One region of the Janthinobacterium sp. GW822-FHT07H10 genome, then DNA from elsewhere that is predicted to be linked to it. Evidence: predicted binding sites of a transcription regulator. Region 1 holds the regulator's gene; each other region holds the start of a gene.
What was found. The regulator FliA, encoded in region 1, starts transcription of late flagellar genes. The targets are predictions, from matches to a motif close to CTAAAGTTTNNNNNNNNNNNGCCGNTA.

Region 2: a site for FliA is predicted at 6,505-6,531, ahead of AC1RDJ_RS11790 (DUF5610 domain-containing protein). Genes of this name have one in related genera too.
Region 3: a site for FliA is predicted at 1,920-1,946, ahead of AC1RDJ_RS12155 (flagellar protein FliT). Genes of this name have one in related genera too.

What each region holds. Positions count from the first base shown of each region.
Region 1 covers NZ_JBXAKS010000020.1:44,884-54,893, reverse strand. Annotated here, with positions in the region: gene flhB (flagellar biosynthesis protein FlhB) at 218-1,411, shown strand; gene flhA (flagellar biosynthesis protein FlhA) at 1,408-3,504, shown strand; gene flhF (flagellar biosynthesis GTPase FlhF) at 3,765-5,078, shown strand; gene AC1RDJ_RS27045 (MinD/ParA family ATP-binding protein) at 5,071-5,934, shown strand; gene AC1RDJ_RS27040 (RNA polymerase sigma factor FliA) at 5,980-6,711, shown strand; gene AC1RDJ_RS27035 (flagellar motor protein) at 6,693-7,439, shown strand; gene motD (flagellar motor protein MotD) at 7,445-8,215, shown strand; gene AC1RDJ_RS27025 (CehA/McbA family metallohydrolase domain-containing protein) at 8,487-10,010, shown strand, end outside.
Region 2 covers NZ_JBXAKS010000004.1:250,549-260,558, forward strand. Annotated here, with positions in the region: gene AC1RDJ_RS11745 (hypothetical protein) at 1-57, shown strand, start outside; gene AC1RDJ_RS11750 (VanZ family protein) at 78-749, opposite strand; gene AC1RDJ_RS11755 (hypothetical protein) at 805-1,038, shown strand; gene AC1RDJ_RS11760 (SDR family NAD(P)-dependent oxidoreductase) at 1,051-1,815, opposite strand; gene AC1RDJ_RS11765 (TPM domain-containing protein) at 1,888-2,409, opposite strand; gene AC1RDJ_RS11770 (TPM domain-containing protein) at 2,409-3,242, opposite strand; gene AC1RDJ_RS11775 (LemA family protein) at 3,244-3,858, opposite strand; gene pyrF (orotidine-5'-phosphate decarboxylase) at 4,026-4,850, shown strand; gene sbcB (exodeoxyribonuclease I) at 4,986-6,434, opposite strand; gene AC1RDJ_RS11790 (DUF5610 domain-containing protein) at 6,603-7,226, shown strand; gene AC1RDJ_RS11795 (GGDEF domain-containing protein) at 7,279-8,244, opposite strand; gene AC1RDJ_RS11800 (HPF/RaiA family ribosome-associated protein) at 8,507-8,884, opposite strand; gene AC1RDJ_RS11805 (DUF1345 domain-containing protein) at 9,138-9,803, opposite strand; partial or broken gene AC1RDJ_RS11810 (MFS transporter) at 9,842-10,010, opposite strand, start outside.
Region 3 covers NZ_JBXAKS010000004.1:323,657-333,666, reverse strand. Annotated here, with positions in the region: gene AC1RDJ_RS12160 (M13 family metallopeptidase) at 1-1,746, opposite strand, end outside; gene AC1RDJ_RS12155 (flagellar protein FliT) at 1,990-2,286, shown strand; gene AC1RDJ_RS12150 (type IV pilus assembly protein FimV) at 2,745-3,872, opposite strand; gene fumC (class II fumarate hydratase) at 4,044-5,438, shown strand; gene AC1RDJ_RS12140 (RNA-binding S4 domain-containing protein) at 5,535-5,756, shown strand; gene AC1RDJ_RS12135 (hypothetical protein) at 5,874-6,158, shown strand; gene bufB (MNIO family bufferin maturase) at 6,165-7,814, opposite strand; gene AC1RDJ_RS12125 (BufA1 family periplasmic bufferin-type metallophore) at 7,835-8,140, opposite strand; gene AC1RDJ_RS12120 (YjfB family protein) at 8,415-8,615, opposite strand; gene mobB (molybdopterin-guanine dinucleotide biosynthesis protein B) at 8,685-9,209, opposite strand; gene AC1RDJ_RS12110 (phospholipase C) at 9,430-10,010, opposite strand, start outside.

The DNA of each region.
Region 1 (10,010 bases):
TACATTCGTACTGTCTTCGGGGCTGCGCCTTGTCCTGGCCATTTTTCGGTCTCCTTTGACGTGGCGCCTGCGGCGCCTTGTTTCATCTAGGCAAAGGAAATGCCGGGGAAATGCCCCCCTGTTCCGCCGATGGCGTGGGCCCGCTGGAACCGATAATGCGACATGCCCAGTCCGTATTGCGCCTAGCCAGGCCGCAGGACTTCACCGGAGTTGATTGATGTCGGAAGACAGCGACGCAGAAAAGACCGAAGCCGCGTCACCGAAGCGCCTCGAGCAGGCGCGTGAGGAAGGCGACGTTCCGCGATCGCGTGAAGTGGCCACGTTTACGGTGCTGATGGCGTCCGGCTGCTGCCTGTGGTTTGCCGGCGACGCCATCGTGCGCCGGCTGACGGCCGTCATGGTGTCCGGGCTGACACTCGACCGTGAACAGATACTCAATCCCGATGCGATGATGTTGCGCATCGGCTATGACGTGGGCTCGGTACTGCTGACCTGTTTGCCATACGCCGCGGCCATCATGCTCGTGGCGCTGGCCTCGCCCGTGCTGGTCGGTGGCTGGCTGTTCAGTTCCAAGGCGTTTACGCCGAATTTTGGCAAGCTCAACCCGATTCGCGGCCTGGGCAATATGGTGTCGAAGAATGCCCTGGTGGAATTGCTGAAGGCCGTCGCCAAGACCATCGTTGTCGGCGTCGTCGCCTGGCTGGTGATGCAGCATCAAAAGGATGCCGTGCTGGGCCTGTCGGTCGAATCGCTGCGCGCCGGCTCGGCGCACCTGATCAGCTTGCTGATCACGGCCTTTTTGCTGATCGTCGGCGCGCTGGGCCTGATCGCCGCCATCGACGGCCCCTACCAGATGTGGCACTACGCCAACAAGATGAAGATGACCTTGCAGGAAGTCAAGCAAGAGTCGAAGGAATCGGACGGCAATCCGCAGATCAAGGCGAAAATCCGCCAGATGCAGCATGAAATGTCGCGCCGCCGCATGATGGCCGACGTGCCGACGGCCGACGTGGTGGTGACCAACCCGACGCACTATGCGGTGGCGCTGAAATACGGCGAGAATTCGCGCGGCGCGCCGCAGGTGGTGGCCAAGGGCATCGACGAGGTGGCGGCGAAGATCCGCGAACTGGCCGGCGAGCACAAGGTCGCCATCCTGGAAGCGCCGGCCCTGGCGCGCGCGCTGTACAAGCACACGGAGATCGGCGACGAGATACCCGAAGCGCTGTACGGCGCCGTGGCCGAGGTGCTGGCGTATGTGTTCCAGCTGCGCAGCTACGGCAAGGGCCAGGGCGAGCGTCCCGACAAGCCGAAGAAACTGGATGTGCCGCCCGAGCTCGACCCGCAGAACCCCGCATCGCAGATACCGCCCGCAGCAGACGCGGCAGACAAGAATAAAGGAAGTGCACCATGAACGGTTTGACCATGCCAGCCTGGTTGAGCGGATTGAAAGGCAACGCCAGCAAGGGCCTCGCCGCGCCGATCATCATCATCATGCTGCTGGCGATGATGGTGCTGCCGCTGCCCGCCTTCATCCTCGACATCTTCTTCAGTTTCAATATCGCGCTGTCCATCATCGTGCTGCTGACGGCGCTGTACACGGTCAAGCCGCTCGACTTCATGGCCTTCCCGACCATCCTGCTCGTGTCGACCATGCTGCGCCTGTCGCTGAACGTGGCGTCCACGCGCGTGGTGCTGACGGAAGGCCATACGGGCGCCGACGCGGCCGGCAAGGTGATCGAAGCGTTCGGTCACTTCTTGATTGGCGGTAACTACACGGTCGGTATCGTGGTCTTCATCATTTTGACCATCATCAACTTTACCGTCGTCACCAAGGGTGCGGGCCGTATCGCCGAGGTGGGCGCCCGCTTCGCGCTGGACGCCATGCCGGGTAAACAGATGGCCATCGACGCCGACCTGAATGCCGGCCTGATCGGCGAAGACGAGGCGCGCCGCCGCCGCACGGAAGTGGCGCAGGAAGCGGAATTCTATGGCGCCATGGACGGTGCCAGCAAATACGTGCGCGGCGACGCCATCGCCGGCATCATGGTCACCGTCATCAATATCGTCGGCGGCTTGCTGGTGGGCTTGCTGCAGCACGACATGGGCTTTGCCGATGCGCTCAAGAACTACACCCTGCTGGCCATCGGTGACGGCCTGGTGGCGCAGATTCCTTCGCTGATCATTTCCACGGCGGCCGGTATCGTCGTCTCGCGCGTGGCCAGCGAGCAGGACATCGGTACCCAGCTGGTGGGGCAATTGTTTGCGAAACCGCAAGTGCTGTACATCACGGCCGGCATCATCGGCGGCATGGGCTTGATTCCCGGCATGCCGAACATGGTCTTCATCCTGCTGGCGTCCCTGCTGGCCGGTTCCGCGTATCTGATCAGCAAGAAGCGCACGCAGGCGAAAGAGGCGGCCGAAAAGCCGGCCGAGGTGCAGCAAGCCACGGTGGCGCCCGAGCAGGAAGAGGCCAGCTGGCAAGACATCATGCCCGTCGATACCCTGGGCCTGGAAGTGGGCTACCGCCTGATTCCGCTGGTCGACAAGACGCAGGGCGGCGAATTGCTCAAGCGCATCAAAGGCATCCGCAAGAAATTCGCCCAGGAAGTGGGCTTTTTGGCACCGCCCGTGCATATCCGCGACAATCTGGAATTGAAACCGTCGGCCTACCGCATCACGCTCAAGGGCGTGGAAGTGGGGGTTGGCGAAGCATTCAATGGCCAGTTCCTGGCGATCAACCCCGGCATGGCCAGCGGCACCTTGCCCGGCCTGTCCACGACGGACCCGGCCTTCGGCTTGCCGGCCACGTGGATCGAGGCCAGCCTGCGCGACCAGGCGCAGTCGATGGGCTACACGGTGGTCGATGCGGGCACCGTGGTGGCCACGCACCTGAACCACCTGATCACCTCGCACGCTTCCGAATTGCTGGGCCGCGCGGAAGTGCAGGCGCTGCTCGACCACCTGGGCAAGGATGCGCCGCGCCTGGTGGAGGACCTGGTGCCGAAGATGCTGTCGCTGTCGACGCTGCAAAAAGTGCTGCAGAACCTGCTGATGGAAGGCGTGCACATCCGCGACATGCGCACCATCATCGAAACCCTGGCCGAGCACACGGTGCACACGCAGGATCCGAACGACCTGACGGCGCTGGTGCGCGTGGCCCTGGGCCGCGCCATCGTGCAGCAACTGTTCCCCGGCGCGGCCGAACTGTCCGTAATGACGCTCGACAGCCGCCTCGAGCGCCTGCTGATGCAGGCGATGGGCAATGGCGGCGATGGCGCGGGCATCGAGCCTGGCCTGGCCGACACCATCGCCCACCAGGCGGGCCTGGCCGCGCAGCAGCAGGAAGCGCTGGGCCTGACGCCCGTGCTGCTGGTGCCGGCGCCGCTGCGCGCGCTGCTGTCGCGCTTCCTGCGCCGCGCCCTGCCGCAGCTGAAGGTGCTGTCGCATGCGGAAGTGCCGGAAACCAAGACCATCCGCGTCACCAGCCTGGTGGGTGCGCAGTAGTTGCCTGATAAGCAAGGCGGGGCCGTTCCGGCGCGAACGGCCCCGTTTTTTACTTGCCGCACCTCAATTTCCTCACGGCAAACTGAATAACGGGTACTTTCCCGTCCTGTTCCTTCGATCATTTCCCCAGTGCATCGCTAATAATGGAAACTGTCCGAGTGATCTGTGTCCATGTGGAAGACAGCACTCAAGCAACAGGAGTCGATGATGGTCACACCGTTCAGCCAGTACTGCGCCACCCCCGCCTCGGGAGGCCGGCCATGAATGTGAAGAAATTTACGGGCGCCTCGTCGCGCGATGCGCTGCGCAAGGTGCGCGAAGCGCTCGGCCCCGATGCCGTGATCCTGTCGAACCGCCAGGCCGATGGCGTGGTGGAAATCCTCGCGCTGGCCAATGACGATGCCGCCTCGCTGGCATCGCCGCCGGCCGCCTCGGAAATGGCCCAGCCGCGTCCCCAGTTGCAGACCCAGTTCGCCACGCCGCAGCGCGCGGCCGCCCCGGCCCAGCGCCCGGCCGCGCCGCGCCAGGCATCGTCCGAGCCAGTGGACATGGCCCGCATGCAGCAGATGATGGCCAGCGCGCTGGCGCACGTCAAAGAGAACGCCGCCGCCGAGATGAGCGGCATGATGAATGAAATCCGCGCCATGCGCGGCATGATGGAAACCCAGCTGGCGGAAATCTCGTGGGGTTCGACGCAGCAGCGCGAGCCGCAAAAAGCCGTCGTGCTGCGCGAAATGCTGGCGGCCGGCTTCTCGGCCAGCCTGGCGCGCTACCTGATCGACAAGCTGCCCGCCGGCCTGGACGGCGCGCAAAGCATGCGCTGGATCAAGACCGTGCTCAGCCGTAACCTGAATACTGTCGCCAATGAAGACGCCATGCTCGAGCAGGGCGGCGTATTCGCGCTGGTGGGCCCGACCGGCGTCGGCAAGACCACCAGCACGGCCAAGCTGGCGGCGCGCTGCGTGATGCGCCACGGCCCGGAAAAGCTGGCCCTGATCACCACGGACGCCTACCGTATCGGCGCGCACGAACAGCTGCGCATCTACGGCAAGATCCTCGGCGTGATGGTGCACTCGGTGAAGGACGAGGCGGACTTGCGCATCGCCCTGAAGGAATTGAAGAACAAGCACACGGTGCTGATCGACACGGTGGGCGTGAGCCAGCGCGACCAGATGGTGACGGAGCAGGTGGCCATGCTGTCGGGCGCCGGCGCCGACGTCAAGCGCCTGCTGTGCCTGAATTCGACGGCAACGCAGGAAACGCTCAATGAAGTGGTGCGCGCCTACCAGGGCAGCGGCCTGGCCGGCTGCATCATGACCAAGCTCGATGAGGCGGCGTCCATCGGCAATGTGCTCGACGTGGTGATCCGCCAGAAGCTGAACCTGTTTTATGTGTCGAACGGCCAGCGCGTGCCGGAAGACCTGCACCTGGCCGACCGCGCCTACCTGATCGACCGCGCCTTCAAGCTCAAGCGCGATACGGCGGCGACGCAGTTTTCCGATGCCGAACTGCCGCTGCTGATGGCGCAGGCCGCCGCCCGCAACAATGAAGCGCGCGGGGTGCACCTTGGCTAATTTCGATTTCGACCAGGCCGAAGGCCTGCGCCGCATGCTGGCCGGCCCGCAGCCGCGCGTCATGACGTTCCTGTCGGCCACGCCGCAGGACGACAAGGGCGCCATGCTGGTCAACCTGGGCGCTTCGCTCGCGTATGGCGGCAATGAAGTGCTGCTGGTCGACGCCAGCGGCGGCAGCGACGGCGTCGCCTCGCGCCTGGGACTGGCGCACGGCGCCAGCCTGCTCGACGTGGCGCGCCAGCAGTGCGGCCTGAACCAGGTGATCCACCAGGTGCCGCAGGGCTTCGGCGTGGCCCACCTGGGCGCGCGCAACCACCTGATGGACAGCAGCGACTATGCGGGCGACGAAGACACGCGCCGCCTGGGCAAGACCTTCGAAGTGATGGCGCGCCAGAGCGGCATCGTGCTGGTCGACGGCGTGGTGGCCGAGGAGGGCGCATGCTTCCCCGTGCCGCTGATGGCCTCGTCCGACATCGTGGTGCAGGTGTCGAACAGCGCCAATTCGATCAAGGCGGCCTATTGCCTGATCAAGCGACTGAACCAGGAGCTGGGACGGCGTCCGTTCGGCATTCTTGTCACCGGCGCTTCCGAATCCGAGGCAAAAGTGGTATACGATAATATGGCGCAGGCGGCGAGCCGCTACCTGGCCGTGAAACTGACGTCGATGGGCTCGGTGCCGGCCGATGAATACCTGCACCGCGCCGCGCGCCTGGGCCGCAGCGTGGTCGACGCGTTTCCGCTGGCGGGAGCTTCGGTGGCGTTTCGCGGACTGGCCGAGCGCCTGGTCCGTTCGGCGGCGCCGGTGCTGGGCACCACCTTGTACCAGACGGGGAGCGCACACCATTTCAGCGCCTGAATCCAACCGTAGCACCAGATAAGACGATAAAACAATAAGCAGCCTATGTACACGGTCAAAGGGAAATCGAACAAGGACTATTTGCTGACGGAGCATATCCCGCTGGTGAAGCGTCTGGCGCACCATATGAAGGCGAAATTGCCGCCTTCGGTCGAGGTCGATGACCTGATCCAGGCCGGCATGATCGGCCTGCTGGACGCCATCAGCCGCTATGAGGAAACGCATGGCGCGCAGTTCGAGACGTATGCCGTGCTGCGTATCCGCGGCGCCATGCTCGACGAGCTGCGCACCAGCGACTGGCTGCCGCGCAGCATGCGCCAGAACATGCGCAAGATCGAAGAGGCGATGAGCATTTTGCAGCAGCGCCTGGGCCACCCGCCGACGGAGTCGGAAGTGGCGAAACTGCTGAAAATGTCGCTGGCCGACTACCAGGAAATGCTGGGCGACGGCGGCGGCCACCAGCTGGTGTACTACGAAGATTTTCATGACCCGGACGGCAATGACAGCTTCCTCGACCGCCATTGCGTGGACGAGGACAGCGACCCCTTGCGGTCCCTGCTCGATACCGATTTCCGGCAATCCGTGATCGATGCCATCGACGCGCTGCCGCCACGCGAGAAAATACTCATGGGCCTGTACTACGAAGAAGAGCTGAACCTGAAGGAGATCGGCGCGGTGATGGGCGTATCGGAATCGCGCGTCTCGCAGCTGCATACCCAGGCCGTCGCGCGCCTGCGCGCAACCTTGAGGGAGCAGGCGTGGACTGGTCCAGCGTAATCGGGCTGGCGCTGGCGCTGGCGGGCCTCCTGGTCGGTCAGGCACTGGAGGGCGGCAAGATGGCCTCCCTGCTGCAGCCGGCCGCCTTCGCCATCGTTGTCATCGGCACCTTCGGCGCCGTGCTGCTGCAAACGCGCTTGCGCACCTTCGTGCGCGGCCTGGAAATGCTGCGCTGGGTGTTCCTGCCGCCTTCGGACACGCGCGCCGCGCTGGCGCGCGACATCGGGCAATGGAGCCTGACGGCGCGCCGCGACGGCCCGCTGGCCCTCGAGCGCCTGATGGAAAACACGGCCGACCGCTTCAACGCCAAGGGCTTGCGCATGATCGTCGACGGTATCGCGCCCGACAAGCTGCGCCAGCTGCTCGACGTGGAAATCTCCGCCTACGAGATGGCCGAGCGCCAGGCCGTCAAGGTGTGGGAATCTGCCGCCGGCTATTCTCCCACGATCGGCATCCTGGGCGCCGTGCTGGGCCTGATCCACGTGATGGAAAACCTCACCGACCCCAGCAAACTGGGCGGCGGCATCGCCGTGGCGTTCGTCTCCACCATCTATGGCGTGGGCTTGGCCAATCTGCTGTTCCTGCCGGTGGCAAATAAACTCAAGGCCATCGTTTCGCGCCGCGTGCTGCAGTATGAAATCACGGCCGCCGTGCTGTACGACATCGCCACGGGCGACCATACGCGCATCATCGAAGAGCGCGTGGCCAGCCTCCTGCACGAGCACTGACCATGATGCGGCGCGCGCGCAGGAAGTATGACGAGGAACCGGACAACCAGGACCGCTGGCTGATCTCGTACGCCGATTTCATCACCCTGCTGTTCGCCTTTTTCGTCGTCATGTATGCGATTTCGCAAGTCAACGAAGGCAAGTACCGCGTCTTCCAGAGCGCCATCGGCCAGGCCTTCAGCCTGGACAAGGGCGCGCCGCCCATCCTCATGGAAGCGCCGCAGGCGATCCCGCTGCCGAATCCCGCCCTGAAGCGCCGCACGGAAGCCATCCGCCGCGAGCGCGAGCACATGACGCGCCTGGCGCAGGACCTGACGTCCACCCTGGCGCCGCTGGTGAAGGAAGGCAAGGTGCGCGTGACGCAGACGAGCCGTGGCGTCAGCGTGGAAATCAACGCCAGCGTGCTGTTCGACCCGGGCGCGGCGCGCCTGACGCCGGAATCGGACCAGGCCCTGCGCGCCGTGGCCGTGCTGCTCAAGGACGACACGCACGACGTGCAGGTGGAAGGGCATACCGATGTGCAGCCGATCAGCAATTCGAACTTCGCCTCGAACTGGGAACTGTCGGCCGCGCGCGCCAGCGCCGTGGTGCGCCTGTTCATCGCCAGCGGCGTGCAAGCCACGCGCCTGACGGCCGTCGGCCACGCCGACAACATCCCCGTGGCGCCGAACGCCACGCCGGAAGGGCGCGCGCGCAACCGCCGCGTCGCCGTGACCATCCTCTCGGGCATCCCCGAGACGGTGACGGAAGTGCCGACGGCGCCGCCGGCCAACTGACAAGGCCTGACAAAACCGTCGCGAGCGGCAGCGAGGCTCGGCGCCCCTGTTGGCCCGAGAAGCGGAGCTGTGCCTTGCACTGGGCCGCCGAGGCCGTGAGCATCGGCGGGCGCAAATCGCGACGCGCAGCAGGTGTTGTTAGGTGTTCTATGTTAGGTGTGCTAAGCCTGGCCTTCCTGCCGGCGCGGCTTCGCGCCCTAGTGCGTGTCATGGGCTGGTCATACTGGACTGCTAGGCTGTCGCCCTTCTTTTCAGCTTCCAGGTCAATCCCATGTCTTACTCCAGAACCTTGCTTCCTTCGGCCATCGCCATCCTGTTGAGCGTCGCTGCCTGCGGCGGCGATGGCGGCCCGGACAGCAGCGTGCCACCGCTGCCCGCCGGCCGCTGGATCGCCGGCGACCTGCACACCCACACCACGCAATCGGCCGATGCGGATGTCAGCCAGACGCTGGACAAGGTGCTGGCCAAGGCCTTTACCACGTATGGACTCGACTGGATGGCGCTGTCCAACCATTTGCGCGTTTCCACGCGCGATGCGCTGGGCGCGCCGCTGCCGGCGCCCATTCCGATGTCCATCGCTGCCGAACGCCATGAAATCCCGCGCGTCCAGGCGCTGCAGGCGGGCGGCGCCTACGCCGACAAGCTGGTCTTTTCCGGCTTCGAGTGGGACATGCCGACCCACGATCACATCGGCATCGGCCTGTTCGAAGGCAAGGACAAGCTCAGTGCCAGCACCCGGGGCATGAAGGAGTTCGAATACCTGTTCACCACGCGCGACGCCAGCATGTTCGACGCCGCCGACGTCGCCGCATGGAAAGGCAAATATGGCGAGGCGCGCTACAACAAGACGGCTGCCGACGCGCTGCAAGCGATCAACTGGCTCAGGCAGAATTATCCGGAAACCAGCTACGCCGTCATCAACCACCCGTCGCGCAACAAGGGCAGCTACAGCATCGCCGACTTGCGCGCTTTTAACGATGCCGCCCCCAACATCATGTTCGCCATCGAAGGCATGGTCGGCAACCAGATGGAGCCGGACCGCGGCGGCTATACGGCCGCCTACACGGACGACAATGCGCTGCTGCGCGTGTATGGCGGTGTCGACTACGTGGTGGCCAAGCTGGGCGGGCCATGGGATGCGCTGCTGGGCGAGGGCCGCCGCATCTGGAACCTGACCGACTCGGATACGCACTTCAAGATCGTCGGCGGCAACAGCAGCGGCTATTTCCCCGGCGAATATGCGAAGAACTATGTGTTCAACAGCGCGCAAGGGGCGCCGCAGGCGAAGGATTTGCTGGCCGGTTTGCGCTCGGGCAAGATGTTTTCCACCTATGGCGACTTGATCAACGCACTGGACTTCAACCTGGCCAGCAAGGACGACCGCAAGGAGATGGGCGGCGAGCTGAAGGTCGGCAACGGCGACACCGTCACGGTTACCATCCGCTTCAAGAGCCCGGCCAGGAACAACTACGAGAAGCCGGTCGACAGCGGCGTGGCCGCCAACGTCAAGCCCGTCGTCGACCATGTCGACATGATCGTCGGCGATGTCGGCGCGAAGGCGGTGGCGGGCACGCCAGCCTACGACGTTGCCAGCAATGCCAGCACGCGCGTGCTCAAGCGCTTCACCAGCGCGGACTGGAAACTCGGGGCGGACGGCTACTACAGCGTGAGCTACCAGGCCACGGCGGCGAAGAACCAGTATTTCCGCCTGCGCGGCACCAATCTGGGGACCGATGTTGCCGGCCTGACGCAGGCTGGCGAACCGCTGGCCGACCAGCGCACGGGGGCCACGGAC
Region 2 (10,010 bases), on a different contig from region 1:
AGCCAGGAACAACTGCCGCTGGAATTGCTCGGCAGCGACAACAACGAACGCGCTTGATGCCGGCTGCGCGCCAGGCACTAAGCTTCTGGCAACGGCCTTGCCTGGCCCAGCGCGGCGGCGACCATTTTGGGCCAGAGGAAACACAGCGGCAGGGTAACGGCGACCGCGGCCGTGATATCGACCATCCAATCCTGGACTGCGCCACGGCGGTAGGGCAGGAAACTCTGGATGAACTCGTCGAGCGCGCCCATGGCCGTTACCATCAGGATCGACAGCAGCGCGCGGCGGCCCATGCTGCCGCCCGTGCCGCTGAACAGAATCAGCGCCAGCACGCCGTAGCCGACGGAATGCAGCACGCCGCCCGAGGCATATTGGCCGACGTCGGCGCGCACGCCGGGGATATCGCCGATCAGGATCACCAGTACGTACAACAGCAGCGCGGTGCGGTAGCGCAGGCGTTCGTATCGGTCGGCAAAACACAGCTGGAGCAGGGGCGGGAACATGGTCGTGAAGGAAAGCATAAGGAAGCGAACAATATCATGGGCGGGAGGGACGGTCGTGTTTTTGCGCAAGGATGTGTATCGCTGGCAAAAAAAAGGCCCGCGGGGGCGCGGGCCAAAAACCCAAATGAAATGGGTCAAGAGTGAGAGTTGCTCGGTACTAACCTTGTCGCCCGCCTTGCCGGCGCGCGCCACGGTCATGAAAGGGAGTGGTGTGCCATGGCGGCACACCTGTCTGTAGTCAGGCATATCGGTTGCCTGTACAGCAGATGAAGCAAGTATAGGGGGCGAAAATGACGGGCCTATGACACGCCGCAACATTTTTTGCGAAGGCGCGATTTTATTTCAGGCGAGGATGGGAGGTGGCAAGAATAGCCATGTTGCAGGAGTGGCAGCAAAAAAAAGCCCGCTGGTGAAAGCGGGCTTAAAACTATTTTCTTGGAGGAGAATAGTGGAGACAGGTGCATTATGCTGCGTCGCACTATATGTGTCTAATGGTATTTTCAGATATCTATTATTGATTTTTGATATAACTTGATGCGTGCTGCGCTTATTCCTTCACGGCTACCGTGTAATTGAGCGCCATGCGTCCGCCGTCCACATAGATGGTCTGGCCCGTCATGTAGGTGGCGTCGTCGCTGGCCAGGAAGGCGGCAATGCCGGCCACTTCTTCCGGTTCGCCGCAGCGGCCCAGCGGCGTGCGCGACAAGATCGTGTGGCGCGCCTCCGGACTGGACAGCACAGCCTGCTTGGCCAGTTCCGTCAGGATGGTGCCCGGCCCGATGCCGTTCACGCGCACGCCGTACGGGGCGAGATTCAAGGCCATGACCTTGGTCAGCTGGTTGATGGCGCCCTTCGACACAACGTAGGGCACCTGGTTCGGGATCGCCAGCTCCGCATTGACGCTGGACATATTGATGATGCAGCCGCTGTTGCGCTTGACCATTTCGCGCGCCACGGCCTGGCCGCACAGGAACATCGACTTCAGGTTGATGCGCATGACCCTGTCGAAATCGTCTTCGCAGACATCGAGGAAATCGGCCGCGTGCGTCACGCCCGCATTGTTGACGAGAATATCGATGTGGCCGAACTGGGCCAGGGTTTCCTTCAGCATGGCGTCCACGTCCGCCTTCTGGCTGACGTCGGCGCAGAAGAAGCGCGCCTGCGGACCGAGGGCGGCCGCCGCTTGCGCGCCTTCTTCCTTGATGTCGACCAGCATCACTTGCGCCCCTTCGGCGAGCAGGCGGCTGGCGCACGCCAGGCCGATGCCTTGCGTGGCGCCCGTGACGATGGCGGTTTTATTGATCAGTTTCATGTGTTCTCCTCGGCGGGTGGGGCGCGCTGCCATTGTGCGCGGCAATGGCAGATTCTAATCCCTGCCCGCCATTCAGAGGAGGATGGGTTCGTTCGGCAACTGGTTGCCGCGCGTGCCATTGGCGGGGAAGTGGCTTTGCAGCAAACTGTTTAGCTGCTGCAAGGCATCCAGGGTGCTGTCGTGGTAGTTGCCATCCTTAAACCCTTTGGTCATGGTGCGGCACACGGCTTGCCACTGCTCCGGCGTGACGCGCCGGCCCACGTTGCGGTCGGCCACGATATCGACCTGGTGTTCGGCCAGGTTGATGTAGATCAGCACGCCCACATTGTCTTCCGTGTCCCATACGCCATACTGGGCGAACAGTTCGCGCGCCCGTTCGCGGTTGCTCACGCCCTGGTACGCCATGCCCGGTGTGAGGGCCGCCTCGACGATCAGCCGCACTTCCGCCTGGTGCATCTGTTCACCGTCGGCGATGGCCGTCTCGATGGCTTGCAAGGTGCTTTCCGGGAAAGCCTGGCGTCCCGTGGCCGGCGTGCCCCGCAAATGCTTCAAGGCGCGCCCGCAGCGCTGTCCGAATGTCAGTTGTTTCGTCATTACCAATCTCCCGAGGCGCCGCCGCCGTCAAAACCACCGCCGCCGCCACCGAAACCACCGCCGCCCCCGCCACCGCCAAAACCGCCGCCGCCGCCGAAGCCGCCACCGCCGCGGTTGTTCAGCGCCTGGCTGAGGATGCTGCCCAGCACGACGCCGGTGGCGCCGCTGGACCAGTTGCTGCCGCGCTGCAGCCGCGTCGGTCCTCCGCGCGAGCGGAACAGGGTCAGCACGACGAGGAAGCCGAAGAACAGCAGCGGCAGCCAGAAGGTCAGGCCGCCCGCTTCCACCGTGCGCGGCGCCTGCTGCTGGGCAGGCGCGGGAAATTGCTCCTGGTTCAGCAAGGTGGCTATCGCGCCGATGCCGGCCACCAGGCCGCCGTAATAGTCATCCTGCTTGAAATGCGGCGCGATGACATCCTGCAGGATGCGTTTCGATTGCGCATCCGTCAGCACGCCCTGCACGCCGCGGCCCGCCTCGATGCGCAGGCGGCGCAGGGCGGACGGGTTGTCCTTCGCCACCATCAGCAGCACGCCGTCGTCGACGCCCTTGCGGCCCAGCTTCCACGCATCCGTCACGCGGATGCTGTATTGCTCGATCGCTTCCGGCGCCGTGCTCTTGACCAGCAGCACGGCGATCTGGCTGCCCGTCTTGGCTTCGTAATCGGCCAGCACGGCTTCCAGCGCCGCCTTTTGCTTGGCGTCCAGCATGCCGGCGTCGTCCGTCACGCGCGCCGCCAGCGGCGGCACGGGCACGAGCTCCTGCGCGCTGGCGGGCAGGCTGGTGCACAGCAGCAGCGCCGTCGCCAGCGCCGCCAGATAAGACCAGGCTTTCATCTTATTTGCCGAAATCGACGGTTGGCGCGGTCGAGATGGCCTTCTCATTTTCCACCGTGAACGATGGCTTGACCTTGTAGCCGAAGACCATGGCCGTCAGGTTGTTCGGGAAGCTGCGCGCATGCACGTTGTAGTCTTGCACGGCGGTAATGTAACGCTGGCGCGCCACGGTGATGCGGTTTTCCGTGCCTTCCAGCTGCGACTGCAAGTCGCGGAAGCTGGTGTCGGCCTTCAAGTCCGGGTATTTCTCGGACACCACCATCAGGCGCGACAGGGCAGACGACAGTTGCCCCTGCACTTGCTGGAACTTTTCAAACGCGGCCGGGTCATTCAGCACTTCCGGCGTGATCTGGAAACTGGTGGCGGCGGCGCGCGCCTTGGTCACCGCTTCCAGCGTTTCCCGTTCGTGCGTAGCATAGCCCTTGACGGTGTTCACCAGGTTGGGGATCAGGTCGGCGCGGCGCTGGTACTGGTTGACCACTTCGCCCCAGGCGGCCTTGGTTGCCTCGTCCTTGCTCTGGAAGTCGTTGTAGCCGCAGCCCGTCAGGACGCCGGCCAGGACGGTGACGCTCAGCGCCAGGCGCAGCCATTTGGTGAATTGATTGGTGATTTGCATGATGGGTTCCGTGCGTAAAGGGGAGGTGAGGCAAATATACCTGAAACGGCACAAGATGTTGGTTTAATAAGCGCTCCAGACCGCTTCGGCGCGGGCGCGGACTGCCGTGGCAAGCCCGCGCCGCGTTACAATACGGGGTTTGCAACTGAATATAGAGAAGGTGTGCCGTGAATTTCATCAATAAATTATCCGCCGCGTGGACGGCCAATAATTCCCTGCTGTGCGTGGGACTGGACCCCGACCTGGCGAAGCTGCCGGCCGAATTGCGCGACTTGCCCGATGGAATCACGACCTTTTGCACGCGCATCATCGATGCCACGGCCGACCTGGCCTGCGCCTTCAAGCCGCAGATCGCGTATTTCGGCGCGCTGGGCGCGGAAAAACAGCTGGAAGACATTTGCCGCTACGTGCGCGAGAATTACCCGCACATCCCGCTGATCCTCGACGCGAAACGGGGCGACATCGGCGCCACGGCCACGCAATACGCGCGCGAAGCGTTCGAGCGCTACGGCGCCGACGCCGTCACCGTGAACCCCTACATGGGCGAGGATTCGCTCGACCCCTACCTGGCGTGGAGCGACCGCGGCGTGATCATCCTGTGCCGCACCTCGAACCCGGGCGGCTCGGACTTGCAATTCCTCGATACGGACGGCGTGCCGCTGTACCAGCGCGTGGCGCGCCTGGTGGCCGAGAAATGGAACAAGAACGGCCAGTGCGCGCTCGTCGTCGGCGCCACCTTCCCGGAGGAACTGGCACAGGTGCGCGCCATCGTCGGCGACATGCCTTTATTGGTGCCCGGCATCGGCGCCCAGGGCGGCGACATCGCCGCCACCGTCGGCGCGGGCCAGACGGCCAATGGCATGGGCATGATGATCAGCTCCTCGCGCGCCATCATCTACGCCACGCCGCAGGCTGGCGAAGACTTCGCCGATGCGGCGCGCCGCGTGGCGATTGAAACGCGCGATGCGATCAATGCCCATCGTTCGGTTTAAGTTGCATCCATAAAAAATGCCGGGCTAGCCCGGCATTTTTGATTGGTAGCTCGGCTTAGTCGCATGGCGTAAGCCGACATGGGTCGTCGTCGGCACTTGTCGGATTACGCTTCGCTAATCCGACCTGCCCGGGTTTCAGTCGCGCATGGGCGCGACCATCTCCGCATAGTCGTACAACTCTCCCAGAATTTCCTCCCCCCGCTCATCCACGGATTCCGACAGTACGTCGATTTCCGTAAACAGCATTTCGATGGTGCGGGCGCCGCCGTCGCCGTCGAACAGGCGGGCGGCCCGGTGCTGTTCCCAGCGCAGGCTTTCCGCTTCGCTCAGGGTGTGCGGGAAATTGCGGGCGCGGTAGCGGAACAGCAGTTCCTGCAGGCGCTCGTCGGCAAACGAGGGACGTGCCGTGGCCAGCTTGGCCGGCGTTTCGCGGCGCAGCGACTCGAGCAGGCGGCGGTCGTCGTTGCTGACGAAACCATTGTACAAATCTTCATCCACGTCCAGCGCGGTATTCGCTCCCGGACGCTGGAACACTTCGGCCCAGATGGCGTCCATGTTCGGCGCCGTGGCGGCGAATTGCGCGTTGATCTTCGCGGCGTCCACGTCGATGCCCCATTGCGCGGCCATGGCAGGCGACAGGGTCTTCAAATTACCGACCAGCATGGGCGACTTGTTCAGGTGTACGCTTTTCACGGGCAGGCGCGTCATGCCTTCGGGCATGGCGTCCTTGCGCGTAAACAGGCGCGTGCGGATGGTGTCCGCATCCAGGCTGAACAGTTCGCGCGGGTCGTACTGGCAATCCCACACGAGGATTTCATTTTTGTTGCTCGGATGCGTGGCCAGCGGCCAGACGACGCCCAAACAGCCCCGTTCGGCCGGGAACATGCCCGACACGTGCAGGAAGGGCTGGCGCTCGCTGGCGGCCAGGTGCATGCCCATTTCGCTGGCGACCTTGTCCTTCTTGTGCAGGGCCAGGCAGAATTCGAACAGTTTCGGCTGTTTTTCCCTGATCAGGCGCGCCAGGGCGATGGTGGCGCGCACGTCCGATAGCGCATCATGCGCCGCTTCGTGGACGAGGCCATTGGCCTTGCTCAGGTGTTCCAGCTTGAAGCTGGTCTGGCCATCGTCGCGCTTTGGCCATTCGATGCCTTCCGGGCGCAGCGCGTGCGTCATGCGCACGACGTCGAGGATGTCCCAGCGGCCGCAATGGTTCTTCCATTCGCGCGCATACGGGTCGATCAGGTTGCGCCAGAACAGGAAACGCGTCACTTCATCGTCGAAACGGATGGTGTTGTAGCCCACGCCGATGGTGCCCGGCTCGGAAAAAGCCGCTTCGATGGTGGCGGCGAACTGGTGCTCGGGCACGCCCAGTTGCAGGCATTGCTGCGGCGTGATGCCCGTGATCAGGCACGACTGTGGGTCGGGCAGGAAATCATTGGCAGGCTGGCAATACAGCATGATGGGTTCGCCGATCTCGTTGAGTTCGGCATCCGTGCGGATAGCGGCGAACTGGGCCGGGCGGTCGCGGCGCGGCTGGACGCCAAAGGTTTCGTAGTCGTGCCAAAGGAAAGTCTGCTTAGTCATTGATGGTCGTTGCTTATCGTGTGCTGATGGGTTGCTGAATGTTTTGTCCGGGCCGCTCAAGGCGTCATCGCTACAGTTTTCTGAAAACCTGCCGATACTACACGAGAGGATAGTCACCGTTGCGGTTTTCGCATGGTGTCATACATTGCCCGTTCAAGGAGGCCTATCGTGTCAATTCCCATCGCCGCAGGCGGCAATTCCGCCGCTTCCGTGAGTTCCATCAGTACTGGCGTTGCCGGCAAGGACGATAAAGTCCAGCAAAAGGACGCCAGCAAGACGGAAATGAGCGTTAACGACCGTACGAAGCTGCAATTGAACGCATCCATCATGCAGGCATCGCTGAACGTGTCGATCGGCGCGCAGAACGATCCGCTGGCGCTGGTCTACAAATCGGCCATCACCAGCATCAATGAAGCGTTGCAGGGACAGTACGGCGACGATGCGATCCAGAACGCGGCCTCGCAGGACAATAGCGCCGAAGCGACGGCGAGCCGTATTGTATCGCTGTCGACGGGGTTTTTTGACGCATTCAAAAAGCAGAATCCCGAGCTGGACGACGATGCCGCCCTGAGCAAGTTCATGGACACCATCAGTGGCGGCATGGAAAAAGGCTTCAAGGAGGCGCGCGACATCCTCGAGGGCTTGAAGGTGCTCGGCGGCGATATCGCCAGCAATATCGACAAGACCTATGCGCTGGTGCAGAAGGGCTATGCGGACTTCATCGCCGCGCACGGCAGCAAGAAGGATGACGCCGCCGCACCGGCCAAGCCGGCCGACAGCAAGGCGGCCTGAGACGATTGACGTCAGGCGCCCGAGAACATGTGCAGGCGCCATGGACGCTGCATCAGGTGCTTACTCTATTGCGGCCAGCCGCCTTGGCACGGTACAGGGCCGCATCGGCCGCCGCGATCAGGCCATGGTCGTCCTGCTCCCGGGCCAGGCTGGCCACGCCGAACGAGCCCGTGATGTGCGGCAGCGGGCTGCGCATGTCGTTGAAGATGATGGCTTGCTGCATGCGTTCGCACAGGCGCTGGGCCACGCGCAGGGCCACGTTTTCATTGGTATCGGGCAAGATTACCATCAATTCCTCGCCGCCGTAGCGCACGGCAAAATCCGTCGGCCGCAGGGCCGCGCCCAGCACTTGCGCGGCGATGCGCAGGGCCTGGTCGCCCGCCTGGTGGCCGTGCGTGTCGTTGAAGCGCTTGAAATGGTCGAGGTCGATCATGATCAGCGACAGCGGCGCGCCGCTGCCGTGGGCCGTGACGATCATATTCGGCAGCAGGTCCGTCAGCCAGGCGCGGTTGTACAGGCCCGTCAGGCTGTCGACCATCGATAGCTGGCGGTAGAATTCGCCCAGTTTCTGCCGGCGGCGCAGCAGGGCGTTGGCGGCGCGGATGCGGAAGGACAGCAGGCGCAGCAGGTTGCGCGCCAGGCCGTTCGACTGCTCGATCAATTCCCAGACGATGGCCGCGTCGATCACCAGCAAGTCGGTTTCTTCCAGTGCGGAAATAGCGGCCAGGTTGCTCGCTTCGTCGAGCACCGATTGTTCGCCCACGCTTTCGCCGGGCAAGACCTTGCTGACGGTGCCGTCATCCATGCCCGTATGGGTGTCGGCGGCCACGGCCAGCGAGCCGCGCAGGACGATGTACAGGCTGGCGCCGCGCGTGTCGGTAATGGCTTCGCCCGCTTCGAGGCGCATGACGGGGCAGGGGGCCAGCATGGCGGTCGTCCGGCTGTCCGCCCCATCGCGAAATAGCTGTAAATCGCCGATGTTGCAGCCTGAAGCACCAAAGTTGCCGATCTGTTCCACAATCACACTTTCAAAAAGCCGGCGCCCGCGAGCAACGTGCCGGTATCTTCATGATAGCGTAAAGCTGCCCCGGCCGTAACGGCAAAGGCTTGCTTGAGGTCACTTACTGTGAGAAATACGACAATTATTTCATTGTCGCGTTAATAAGCTGAAATGCTTGTGGTTTTGATAGCGTTGTTGCCGCTGGCGAAACGGTGCACCCGATGTGCAAAGGCAGCCTTGAACGGCTGCCTTGGTCTCTGGCAAAACTGCGGGTGGGGAATTACTCGGCCGCTTCTTCGACTTCCGTCGTATCGATCACGGCATTCTTGCCGGTGGCGTGGCGCTTGCTGTCTTGCAGGCGGCCCAGGGCGCTATCGATGGCGCGTTTCAGTTTGTCGGTGGCGCCGGCAACGGCTTGGTGCACGGTGGCGTTTTGTTCAGTGACGGCAATTGGTTGGTAGCCGGCAACGCGTGCTTCCATGACGCAGCGGATATCGTCCGCGCCGCCTTTCGGGCCGTTCGTATCGCTGAGGTGGACTTCGATGCGGGTCAGGTTGTCGCGGAAGCGGTTCAGTGCGGCTTCCAGTACGGATTGCACATGTTCGTTCAGTCCAGCGGTGTTGGCGATGGTGCTGTCGGTATGAATATTGATTTGCATATGCTTACTCCTGTCAATTCAAAAAAAACCCATCTCAGGCGCCATGCACGGCAGCGGTGCTGCTTGCTGCCAGGGCGCGTCGGCGCCTGGTTCTTGCCTCATACACATGACCTCGTGTATGTAACTTATCTTACTCCAGTTTCTACAATTTCAAGGGGTTTGCACGATTAAGATGGGCTTAACCCTACAGCCAGATCAAGTTTCCTCAAGGAATTTTTTGCGGCCCAGCGCCAGTCGCGCCCTGACGCCGTCTTCAGCCGTTAATCAGGCCGGCAGCGATATTGATGGACAGGCCCAGCACGACCAGGTTGAAGAAAAAGCTCAGCACGGATTGTCCCAGCACGATTTGCCGCATCATGCGCGTCTGCACGGACACGTCCGACGTTTGCACGGCCACGGCGATGGTGAACGAGAAATACAGGAAGTCCCAGTAATCGGGGTCGGGCTCGTCGTCGGGGAATTTCAGGGGGCGCAGTGCGGGGTCGGCCTGGTAAAACAGGTGCGCATAGTGAAAGCAGAACAGGGTGCCGACGAGGAACCACGAGCCGACCAGGGTCAGGATGGTGAGCGCGTAGTGCAGGGCCCGCTCATCGGCGGCCATGTCCTTCATGGACGACAGCTGCGAGATGATGGCTGCCAGGCTCATCACGGAAGCGACGGACAGGGCCGACAGGACCGTGGCGGCCCGTTCATCCTGGCGCTGCGCCATGGCCTTGACCTTGTGATGGTTGGCACGCATCATCATCCAGGCCATGGTCGCCAGGTAGAACCAGACGGCCACGTTCCAGGCCGTCAGCAGTCGCGTCATCTGTTGCCATGACGCCGGCAGCAGCAGGCCGGCCGCCACGCCGATGGCGGTGGCCAGGCTCAGGTGCGGACGGCTGCGGATGAAGCTGTGAAACGGAAGCGTGATTTTCATGGCGCGGTGACCTCAGTGGCGATAGCGCATCTTAGCCCTTAAGTCGTGGTCGCGGTGGCCGCCCTGGAGGCCGCCTCCTTCTCGTGGTGGGGGAAGCGGTCCATGCGCGACAGCACGGGGAACAGCACGGCCCACACGCCCGTCACTCACGGCCAGGGTGGCGGCGCCGCCGAAGAGGACGGCGCGCACGAGACCGAACCAGCCGGC
Region 3 (10,010 bases), on a different contig from region 1:
CCGGTAAGCCGAGAACTGCGCCGCCAGCTGTCCGGCAGCCGTCTTGAAATGCGCGAGGTCGGCCGGCGTCCACCAGTCGCGCAACTTGCCCTGGGCATCGAACTGCGCGCCCTGGTCGTCGAAGCTGTGGCTGATCTCGTGGCCGATGGTGGCGCCGATGCCGCCGTAGTTGGCCGCATCGGATGCTTGCGGATCGAAGAACGGCGGCTGCAGGATGGCGGCCGGGAAGTTCAGCGCATTTTGCAGCGGCAGGTTGACGGCGTTGACCAGCTGCGCCGGCATGGCCCAGGCCTTGCGGTCGACGGGCTGGCCCAGCTTGGCCAATTGCTGCTGGTAATGGAACTGTTCCGCGCGCTGCGCATTGCCCAGCGCATCGCCGCGCACGACGCGCAAGCCCGCATAGCTGGCCCAGCGCTCCGGGTAGCCAACGCCCACATACAGGGTCTTGAGCTTTTCCTGCGCCTGCACCCTGGTTTCCGGCGCCATCCAGTCCAGCTTGTCGATGCGGCGCGAGAAGGCGGCGACGATATTGGCCACCATGTCCTGCACGCGCGCCTTCGATTCGGGCGGGAAATAGCGCTCCACGTACAGCTTGCCGACGGCGTCGCTGAGGGCGCCGTTCGTCGCGGCCAGCGCGCGCTTGCTGCGCGGCGACTGCTGCGGCGTGCCGCTCAGCGCGCTGCCATAAAAGGCGAAACGCTGGTCGGCGGCGGCCTTGGGCAAGGTCGCGCCAAAGTGGTTGATCGCGTGAAAGGCAAGGAAATCCTTCCAGGTGGCCAGCGGCACGCTCGCCACCAGCGCGGCGCTGCCCGTCATGGCCGACGGATGCCAGACGATGAAGTCCTTCTGCGCCCCCAGGCCGGCCGCCTGGAAGAAGGCTTTCCAGTCCAGTCCCGGCGCCTTGCTGGCGAAATCCCCGGCGCGCCAGGCATTGTTGCCCTTGGCAACGTCGGCCGACTCTTCGCGGCTGGCGTGACTCGCGGCAATTTGTTGTTCCAGCGCAAACACGCGCGCCGCGCGACCCTGCGCATCGCCGTAGCCTGCCAGTTGCAGCATGGCGGCGATATGCGCCTGGTAGCTGCCGCGCAAGCCCTGCATGCGCGCGCTGTCGGTCGCATAATAGGCGCGGTCGGGCATGCCCAGGCCCCCTTGCAGCAGGTAAGCCACGTTGCGCGTCGGGTCGTTCAAGTCTTGCGCCACCCACAGGCCGAACAGGTTTTCCGTATAAAAATTGGTGGAATTGAGCGGGTCGACATCGGCGCGCAAGCTCTCGCCCAGCGCCCGCGCCAGGCCCGCCTGGTCGCGCACGGCGTCGATCTTTTTCAGCAGCGGCTTGAGCGGCGCCCAGCCTTTCGCCTCGATGGCGGCCTCGTCCATATAGGAGCGGTAGAAATCGCTGACCTGGCGCGCTTCCGCGCTGCCGCCCTGGCGTGCCTGCAAGCCTTCGACGAGGGCGATGATGCGCTGGTTGGTTTCATCGGCGAGGATGGCGAACGAGCCCCAGCTGGCGCGGTCGTCCGGAATGGCCGTGGCGCGCATCCAGTCGCCATTGACGTAGTCATAAAAATCGTCGCCGGGCAAGACGGCCGTGGGCGCCGCCTTCGCGGCGGCGGGACTGGCGGCCGCCTCCTGTCCATGCGCGTGGACGGCGCCGCCAGCCAGGGCGATGCCGGACAGGGCCAGCGCCATGGCGCGCTTGCGCCAGGAACCGGGAAAAGAGGGAACGGCAGCAGTGACAACGCGCATGGTGATCCTTTCAGGCAAAGTGACGACAGTAGTGTGCAAAATCATAACGCGTTTCGACGCGCCAGAACACCCTGCCCTGTCACCGCGACGCCAGCAGGCATGCGGCCTGGCGGGCGATGGCGGCCTCCCCCTGCCCTCTTTGGAAATTATTTTCACTTTTTTTCAAAAAAACCCTCAAGTTCCCGTTCAGGCCGCCGTTAATCTAGGCAAGCGGTAATCCATTCACTAGTTACGGGTGTGCTCATGACCTCCAACGACATTCTCTCGATGTATGAAAATATTGCAGGACTGACCAATCAAATGGTCGTGGCCGCACGTTCGAGCGACTGGGATGGCTTGAATACCCTGGAAAACCAGTGCGCCAGCGCAGCCAGCACGGCCATGACGGGCAGCGTGCCTGCCCTCGCCGGCACTTCGCGCATGCGCAAGATCGACTTGCTGAAGCAAATCCTGGCCAACGACCGCGAAATCCGCACCATCACGGAACCATGGATGACGCAGCTGGCCAGCGTGATGCCGGCATCGCGCGCGCACATGTAAGGCAGGAGCGACATCCCGATATCGAAAAAGCACCTGCGGGTGCTTTTTTTACGTCCATACGCATGGGTGGCATGATCACTGGCGCGCCGCGCTACTGTCGCGGCCGCGCCAAGGCGGGGGAAATACAGGGGAGGGGAATATGGAAGGCGAACCCCAGGTATCTCCTGGCGTCGCCTCGCTGCCGGTTGCATCCGGCGTCCGCGAGCACATCGTTGGCATCGCAGACCGCTTCCAGGCCCAGGCGTTTATGCAACGCTACACCTGTTTGTCGCGCCACACTATCGTTGGTGGCTGCGCCAGGCTGGGACTGTTTTGTCGTAGAGCAAGTCCACTGAATTAATTATATCGCCATCTTTGAAAAATAAGCAACGCGATTGGCATGCGTTTGCATGTCTTTTTTAAATATCTTTTTTTATATCAAGTCTGAGCGCGCAATTCGGGGCAATCCGGCGTGGCGCCTAGCGGGAAAATGGTTCCGGCTCCGGCTCGGCCGCCTGCGCCTCATCCGCGGCCTCCGTCAGGACGGGCACCGCCTTCTTGCGGCCGAATGGCTTGCGCAGCAAGACCCAGTACTTCGAAGGCGTCCCTGGCCCCGCCGCTTGCTTGCGCCTGCGCACGACATACACGATGACGGCCGTCAGCAGCAGGAATGCCAGCGTCCCCAGGCCCAGCCACAGCAAGCCATGGCCGCCAGCCTGCTTCTCGGCCACGGGCGCCGCCAGCGGTTTGGGCTTGGCGTGCGCAACAACAGGCGCGGCGGGAGCGGCGGCCGCTACGGCGGCGCCAGGCTGGGCCAACGCCTGCTGCAGCGCGCCGATCTTGCCCTCGAGCTCGCCCAGCCTGGCATTGAGGGCCGTATTCTTCTCGTCCAGCGCCACGCACGCTTCGGCCTGCCCCGCATCGGCCTGCGGCGCGCAGGCGACCACGGGCGCGACAGGACGGCGCAAGGGCGGCGGCCGCACGGCAGCGGCGGCGCGCACGGCCGGCGCCTCCACCGCTTTCCTCGGTGCGGCGGGCGGCGCAACGAAGACCGTGGCGGGACGCAGCATGCCCTCGGCACGCGCGCGCGCCGCCAGCGCGGCGGCATCGGGCGGCGTGCCCGGCATGGCACGCGGCAGCGGCATGGGCGCCGCCGGCATGGCTTCCGGCGGCGCGGCCACCCTGGCCGGCGCGCTGGCGACGGGCGGCGACGGCGTCAGCCACAACGTTGCCAGGCGCACGATGGCGCCGCCGCCATTGCCCAGCAACAGATACAGGTGCAGATGGCCGGACTGGATCGCCTTCGCTGTAGTGACGCGCACATAGCGGCGCCCGCCCCGCTCGAAGGGATTGATGGTCAAACCCTGCAGGGCAGCATCCATGCCGATGCCGCCGCCCCGGTACACATCGGGTGAGGCCAGGCGCACGGCCACGCCTTGTGCTTCGTCGGGCGCCAGTGCCGTCAGTTCGATCTCGGCCAGCAGCGGCTGGCCCACGTGCGACAGCACCGCCATCTCGCCCAGTTCGGCCGCCATGACAGGCGGCAAGACCAGGCTGGCGGCGGCGCATGCGATCAGGGACCAACGGGGAAGGATGCTGCTTTGCATGGACTGATCGCTTTGATAACAGGATAAATAAACGGAACTCGCCCATCTTTAACGGCAGGAAATCGCAAAAATATAGACGGGCACGAGCAAAATGATGCAATACAGCATCATCCTGTGCCTTTTTGGCGTCTGGAGTACACTCGATCCACCTCCATCGATGAAAGGGATGCCATGAGTAGCAGAATCGAACGCGACAGTTTCGGCCCGATCGACGTACCCGCCGACCGGCTTTGGGGAGCGCAAACGCAGCGCTCGCTCGAACACTTCCATATCTCCACGGAAAAGATGCCGCCCGAACTGATCGCCGCCCTGGCCACCGTCAAGCGCGCGGCCGCCCACGTCAACCTGGACTTGGGGCTATTGGACGGCAAGAAAGCCGTCGCCATCACGCAGGCGGCCGATGAAGTGCTGGCCGGCAAGCATGACGCCGAGTTCCCGCTGGCCGTCTGGCAGACAGGGTCTGGCACGCAAAGCAATATGAACATGAATGAAGTGCTGGCCAACCGCGGCTCCGAGCTGATCGGCGGCTTGCGCGGCGCCGAGCGCCTGCTGCACCCGAATGACGACGTCAACCTGGGCCAGTCCTCGAACGACATCTTCCCCACCGCCATCCATGTGGCCGCCGCGCTGGCCGTCGCCAACACCGTCTTGCCGCCGCTGCGCCAGCTGCGCGCCACGCTGGACGCCAAGGCGACGGAATTTGCCGACATCGTCAAGATCGGCCGCACCCATTTGCAGGATGCGACGCCGTTGACCCTGGGACAGGAATTCTCGGGCTATGTGGCGCAGCTGGACTTTGCCGAACATATCATCACGGCCTCGCTGCCGCCGCTGCTGCAGCTGGCCGCCGGCGGCACGGCCGTGGGCACGGGCTTGAATGCCCACGTGGAATTTGCCGGCCGCATCGCCGCGGAACTGGCGCGCCTGACGGGCCAGCCGTTTGCCACGGCCGACAACAAGTTTGCCGCACTGGCCGCCCACGATGCCCTGGTCGCCGCCCATGGCGCGCTGAAAACCCTGGCCACGGCCCTGATGAAGATCGCCAACGATGTGCGCTGGATGGCCTCCGGCCCCCGCTCGGGCCTGGGCGAGATCACGATACCCGAAAACGAGCCGGGCAGCTCCATCATGCCGGGCAAGGTCAACCCGACCCAGTGCGAGGCGCTGACCATGCTGTGCTGCCAGGTGTTCGGCAATGACGTCGCCATCACGGTGGGCGGCGCCTCGGGCAATTTCGAGCTGAATGTCTTCAAGCCCTTGATCGCGCACAACTTCCTGCAAAGCGCGCGCCTGCTAGGCGACGGCATGCGCAGCTTCGATGAGCATTGCGCGCACGGCATCGCGCCGAACCGCGAGCGCATCGCCGAGCTGATGGAGCGTTCATTGATGCTGGTCACGGCGCTGGCGCCGCACATCGGCTACGACAAGGCGGCGCAAATCGCTAAACAGGCCCAGCATGAAGGCACGACCTTGAAGGAAGCGGCGCTGGCCCTCGGTTTCGTGACCGAGGAGCAATTCAGCGAGTGGATCGTGCCCTTGGCCATGACGCGCCCCAACAAAAGCTGAGGCCCAGCCCTGCATTGCTGGCGGCTTCAGGTAAACTATGGATTAGTTGAGGTTGTCATCAAGTGTTTAAAACACATCATTGCAATAAGGGATACAATGCAAAAAGTAAGCTTTGATTTAACATCCGAGTTCGTCGAGCTGAACCAGCTGCTCAAGCTGGTCGGCTTGTGCGACAGCGGTGGCGCAGGCAAGGTCATGGTCGATAGCGGCGTGGTGAAGGTCGATGGCAAGAAGGAATTGCGCAAGACCGCCAAGATCCGCAGCGGCCAGGTCGTCAGCGTGGGCGATATCCGCATCACGGTCGTCGGCCCTGCCTGATCCCGGCATGGGGCGCGCGAGCGGCCCCATGCTTCCCGCCTACGCCTGCCCGGCTGCCTACGTCAAGCTGCAACTTCGCTATTGCCATATCTTTATCGATTGCGGAAGGGGAGCGCCATGGACCATCCCGAACAAGGCACGCGCAGCCAGGAACGCCTGATCGGCGACTTGCGCCAGGTCATCGAGAACGCGGAAGAATTGCTGCGCAATACAGACAAATACACAAGCAGCCTGTACCAGAACGCGCGCGCCAAGCTGGAATTGGCTCTCGTGGCTGCTACTGCCGAACTTGCCCGTTTCGAGGAAGAGCAAGTGACGCGCATGATGGACGCCACCCTGGCCGCGAACGCCCTGTACCGTGACCAGACGGGCGAAGCGCGCCTGCTGCGCGCCTTCGATTAATCAGCGTCAAGCGGACGCCATGTCCGTCAGCACCGCATGCGCCAGCCACAGGCGCAGCTGCGCGCCCAGGTCGAACGCCTCGTCCAGCCCGAAGGCGGCGTCGAGCGCGGCGCCGAACGTCAGCCCCTGCTGCAATGCCAACAAGGCCGCATGCGCGGCCCCATCCAGCGCCAGCACCTGCGCCTTCCAGCGTGGACGGCAGACGAGCGCATGGCTGGCCATCTGCATTTCCTGCGGGAACACACCTTCCCCCTCTCCTGCCTGATGCGCCTGCCACAGGGCCGGCACTTGCCAGCGCGACGCCAGCAAGGTGCAGGCGGGATGCAGGGCAAAACGGCGCGACTCCAGCTGTTCCGGCCCCAGGTCCGCCAGCGCCTGTGCCGGCACACCCTGCGCGTCCGGCGCGTAATGGGCCAGGTGCAGCGCCCACTCGAGGCGCGCCATGTCCGGCAGGTAAGGCAAGTGGGCCACATGGGGGAAGCTGGCAAGGAAGTCTGCGAAACGGGCGCCAAACTGGTGCAGATCGGGACTGTCGGATGGATGTTGCCTGCCATATGCACGCGCCAGGCCGCCAAAGAACTCCTCGCCCACCAGCGCCAGCACGACGGGATATGCATGACCCAAAGCGCGGCGCCAGGTGGCAGTGAGATTGCCACGGTACAAGGCCAAACGCCCTGCCGCTGCCTCGCCCTGGCATTGCTGCAATACGGCCGGGCTGCGCGCCGCATCGAACAGGGCCGCGGCAAACGCTTGCTGGCTGCCGGCCAGCGCGTCCGGCGAAACGGGCGCCAGCGGTGACGCCGGCGCCTGTCCTTGCCATCGCGCCGGCGGCCGCTGCCGCGCCAGCATGGCTTCGGCCTTGGCCGCCTCGCCCAGCAGGACATCGAGCGCGGGCAGGTCCGTGTCCCATTCGATCAAGGTCGGCACGGCGCCGAAGCGCTGCAAGGCGGCCGCATACAGATCCCAGACCGGCCCGGCAACGGGCGCGCCATGGTGGTCGATCACGGCTTGCGGCGTCACCAGGTGGCCGGCCAGATGCAGCTCGCCCACGCTGCCCGGCGCGATCGCCTGCATGGCCATCAAGGCATCTTCGCCGTGGTTGCACTGGTTCACATACAGGTTATTGATATCGAGCAGCAAGCCGCAGCCAGTGCGGCGCGCCAGTGCGGCCAGGAATTGCGCCTCGCTCATGGCATCGTCGCGAAAACGCACATACGTGGAGACATTCTCCAGCAGGATCGGCCTTTTCAGCGCATCCTGCACGCGCCCTACCCGCTCGCACAGCAAGTCCAAGGCCGCCTTGCTCAAGGCCAGCGGCAGCAGGTCATTGAGTTGCTGCTGCGCCACGGCGCCCCAGCACAGGTGTTCCGACACGAGGGCCGGCTCGATGCGTTCCACCACGGCACGCACGCGCTGCAGATGCGCTTCAGAAAAGCCGCGCGCCGAACCGAGGCCCAGGCCCACGCCATGCAGGCTGACGGCGTAGTCCTGGCGCAAGGCATGCAGCACATGACTATCCCAACCCGACGGCTGCAGATAATTTTCGGTATGCACTTCCAGCCAGCCGACGCGGGGCCGGCGCTCGAGGAAGTCGCGGTAGTGGGCAGCGCGCAAGCCGACGCCCACGCCGGCAAGCGCATGGGCGGGCTGCGTCATGGCGCTGCTGCCTGGAAAGCTTATGACTGCTCGGCTGGCGCGGCCGGTTTCACTGCCTTGATCGGCTTCATCGAGCCGCCCGCCTGTTCGCACGTGCCCTTGGCAACATACGCCCATTCCGTGGGCAGGTTATCGGCCGGGGCCTGGCCTGCGCACGAGTGCGCGCCATCGGAAGAGGCGCAGTCATTCTGCCCCGCCTTTGCCACGCCGTAGCATTTTTCCTTGTCGCCACTGGTGGCGGGCGCATCATGCGCGGCCACGCTGGCGGTGGTGCCGGCGCAGATGCCTGCCAGGGCGGCGGCGATGAGGGCTTGACGTGTATTCATGGGAAATCCTCTTGCGTGGGTCAAAGTAATCGAAAAGTCAGGGCACGCCCCAGGCTGCGCAATCGGCAACGCGGAGGCTATGCACGTCATTTTACTGAATCGGCCGCGCCATGGCGAACAATGGTAATTTTATCAATGCAAGATGAGGCCAGCAGGGAGGAAAAACAAGGAAGGATGGTGTTTACATCAAAAAAACACATGACAACGCCCACGCGCCACCGTCGGCAACGGTAGCGTGGACAAGACGGGCGCCGCGATGGCGCCGGGACGACGCTCAGGCCGTCGTATTGATGCGGTTACCGAGGTGCGCTGGCAAGTTCGCTGCCGATTGCACTGGCGGCAAGGCTTGCAGCAAGGCAGTCGCGGTCGAGCTTTGAATATCCTGGGCTTTTTTCAGGACAGTCAGGCCGACGGCTTGGCGCGTACCGGTCTCCGCCATCGTGGTTGACAGTTGAGCAATGCTTCCGACGTCCATACGTTTCTCCAATGAGGTTCTACCAGTATTAACGGATAGCGATGGGAAACCTTTAGCTGATCGTGAACCTTATTTTTGCAGCCGCTGCAATATCCACGCGAGCACCAGTTCGCGCGCATTCAAGTCCAGCCACTGCACGCCGGCGCGCAAGTCGGCCGGCGCGGGGCTGTCCGACGCCACGGCGATCACATGCGGGTCATGCGGATACAGGGGCGCCTGCCCCACTTCCGGGCGGAATATCTCCAGCTTGGCGATCGGGTCCGTCTTGAAGCCTTCCACCAGGGTCAGGTCTGCCGGTCCCATGCGGGCCAGCTGCTGCGCCAGGCTCGGCTCAGGCGCACCGCGCAACTCATGCACGATGGCAAAGCGGTATGGCGACGCCACCAGCACTTCCGCCGCGCCCGCCATGCGCAGGCGGGCGCTGTCCTTTTGCGGCGGTTCCAGCGCCAGGTCGTGGTGGCTATGCTTGACCAGATTGACGCGCAAGCCGCGCGCCGCCATTTCCTTCACCACAAATTCCAACAGGGTCGTCTTGCCGCTACCGGAACGGCCGATCACACCGAGTACCGGGTGCGCGGGCATCGCATCGTGCATGGGGGTGTCCTTGATTGAGTATGGCTCATTATACGCAGCGCCACCGGCGCGATGGCCCGGCATCGGCGCCAGGCATCGCACAGGTCAAGCAAAGCCGTATTGCCCAATCAATTACTCATTCAATTACTCATTCAATTACTCAATCAATCAGCTCTTCTTCCTCCCCGTTCAGGCACCAGCCCCGCCATCGTCACCGGCCCCGTGCCGGCGCGGGCCGCGCCTAGCCGCGCCGCCCGCCACCCTGCTTGCCAGGCGATGCCCCCTGCGGCGTGCCGCCATCGGCGCCCTGCCGCCTGCGCCGGCCCGCCGGCTGCGTCGCCGGCTTGCCATGCGCCGCCAGCGCATTCCTGGCCGTGCGCGCCAATTGCCGATGGGCAGCAATCGCCCCCGCCTCCGTATCGGACAGGAGCGGCGCGGCAGGACCGGCGGGGCCGGCAGAAGCTGCGCCTCCCGCCCCATTCGCCGCGGGCCGGCCTGCCGGCGCGGACGCGGCGAAATCCTGCCGCCGCACGTCGTCTTCCCATTGCGCGCGCTGCGCCAGCACCGTGGCCGGCACGGCGGGCGGCGGCCGCGCCTGCGCCAGGCCCAGCACCTCGCCCAGGCCGCTGGCGGCCGCCACGCGCGCGCCCATGTCGGGCAAGCCGCCAGCGTCGCTGCGGCAAAAGCGCTGCAGGATGGTCTTGATGATGGACGTGTGGTCGAACACCTGGTGGCAGACGCTGCCGGGCGCGATCAGCGGCGACACCAGCAGCATGGGCACGCGCACGCCGTACTGGCGAAACGCGGGATCGTCGTCGATGG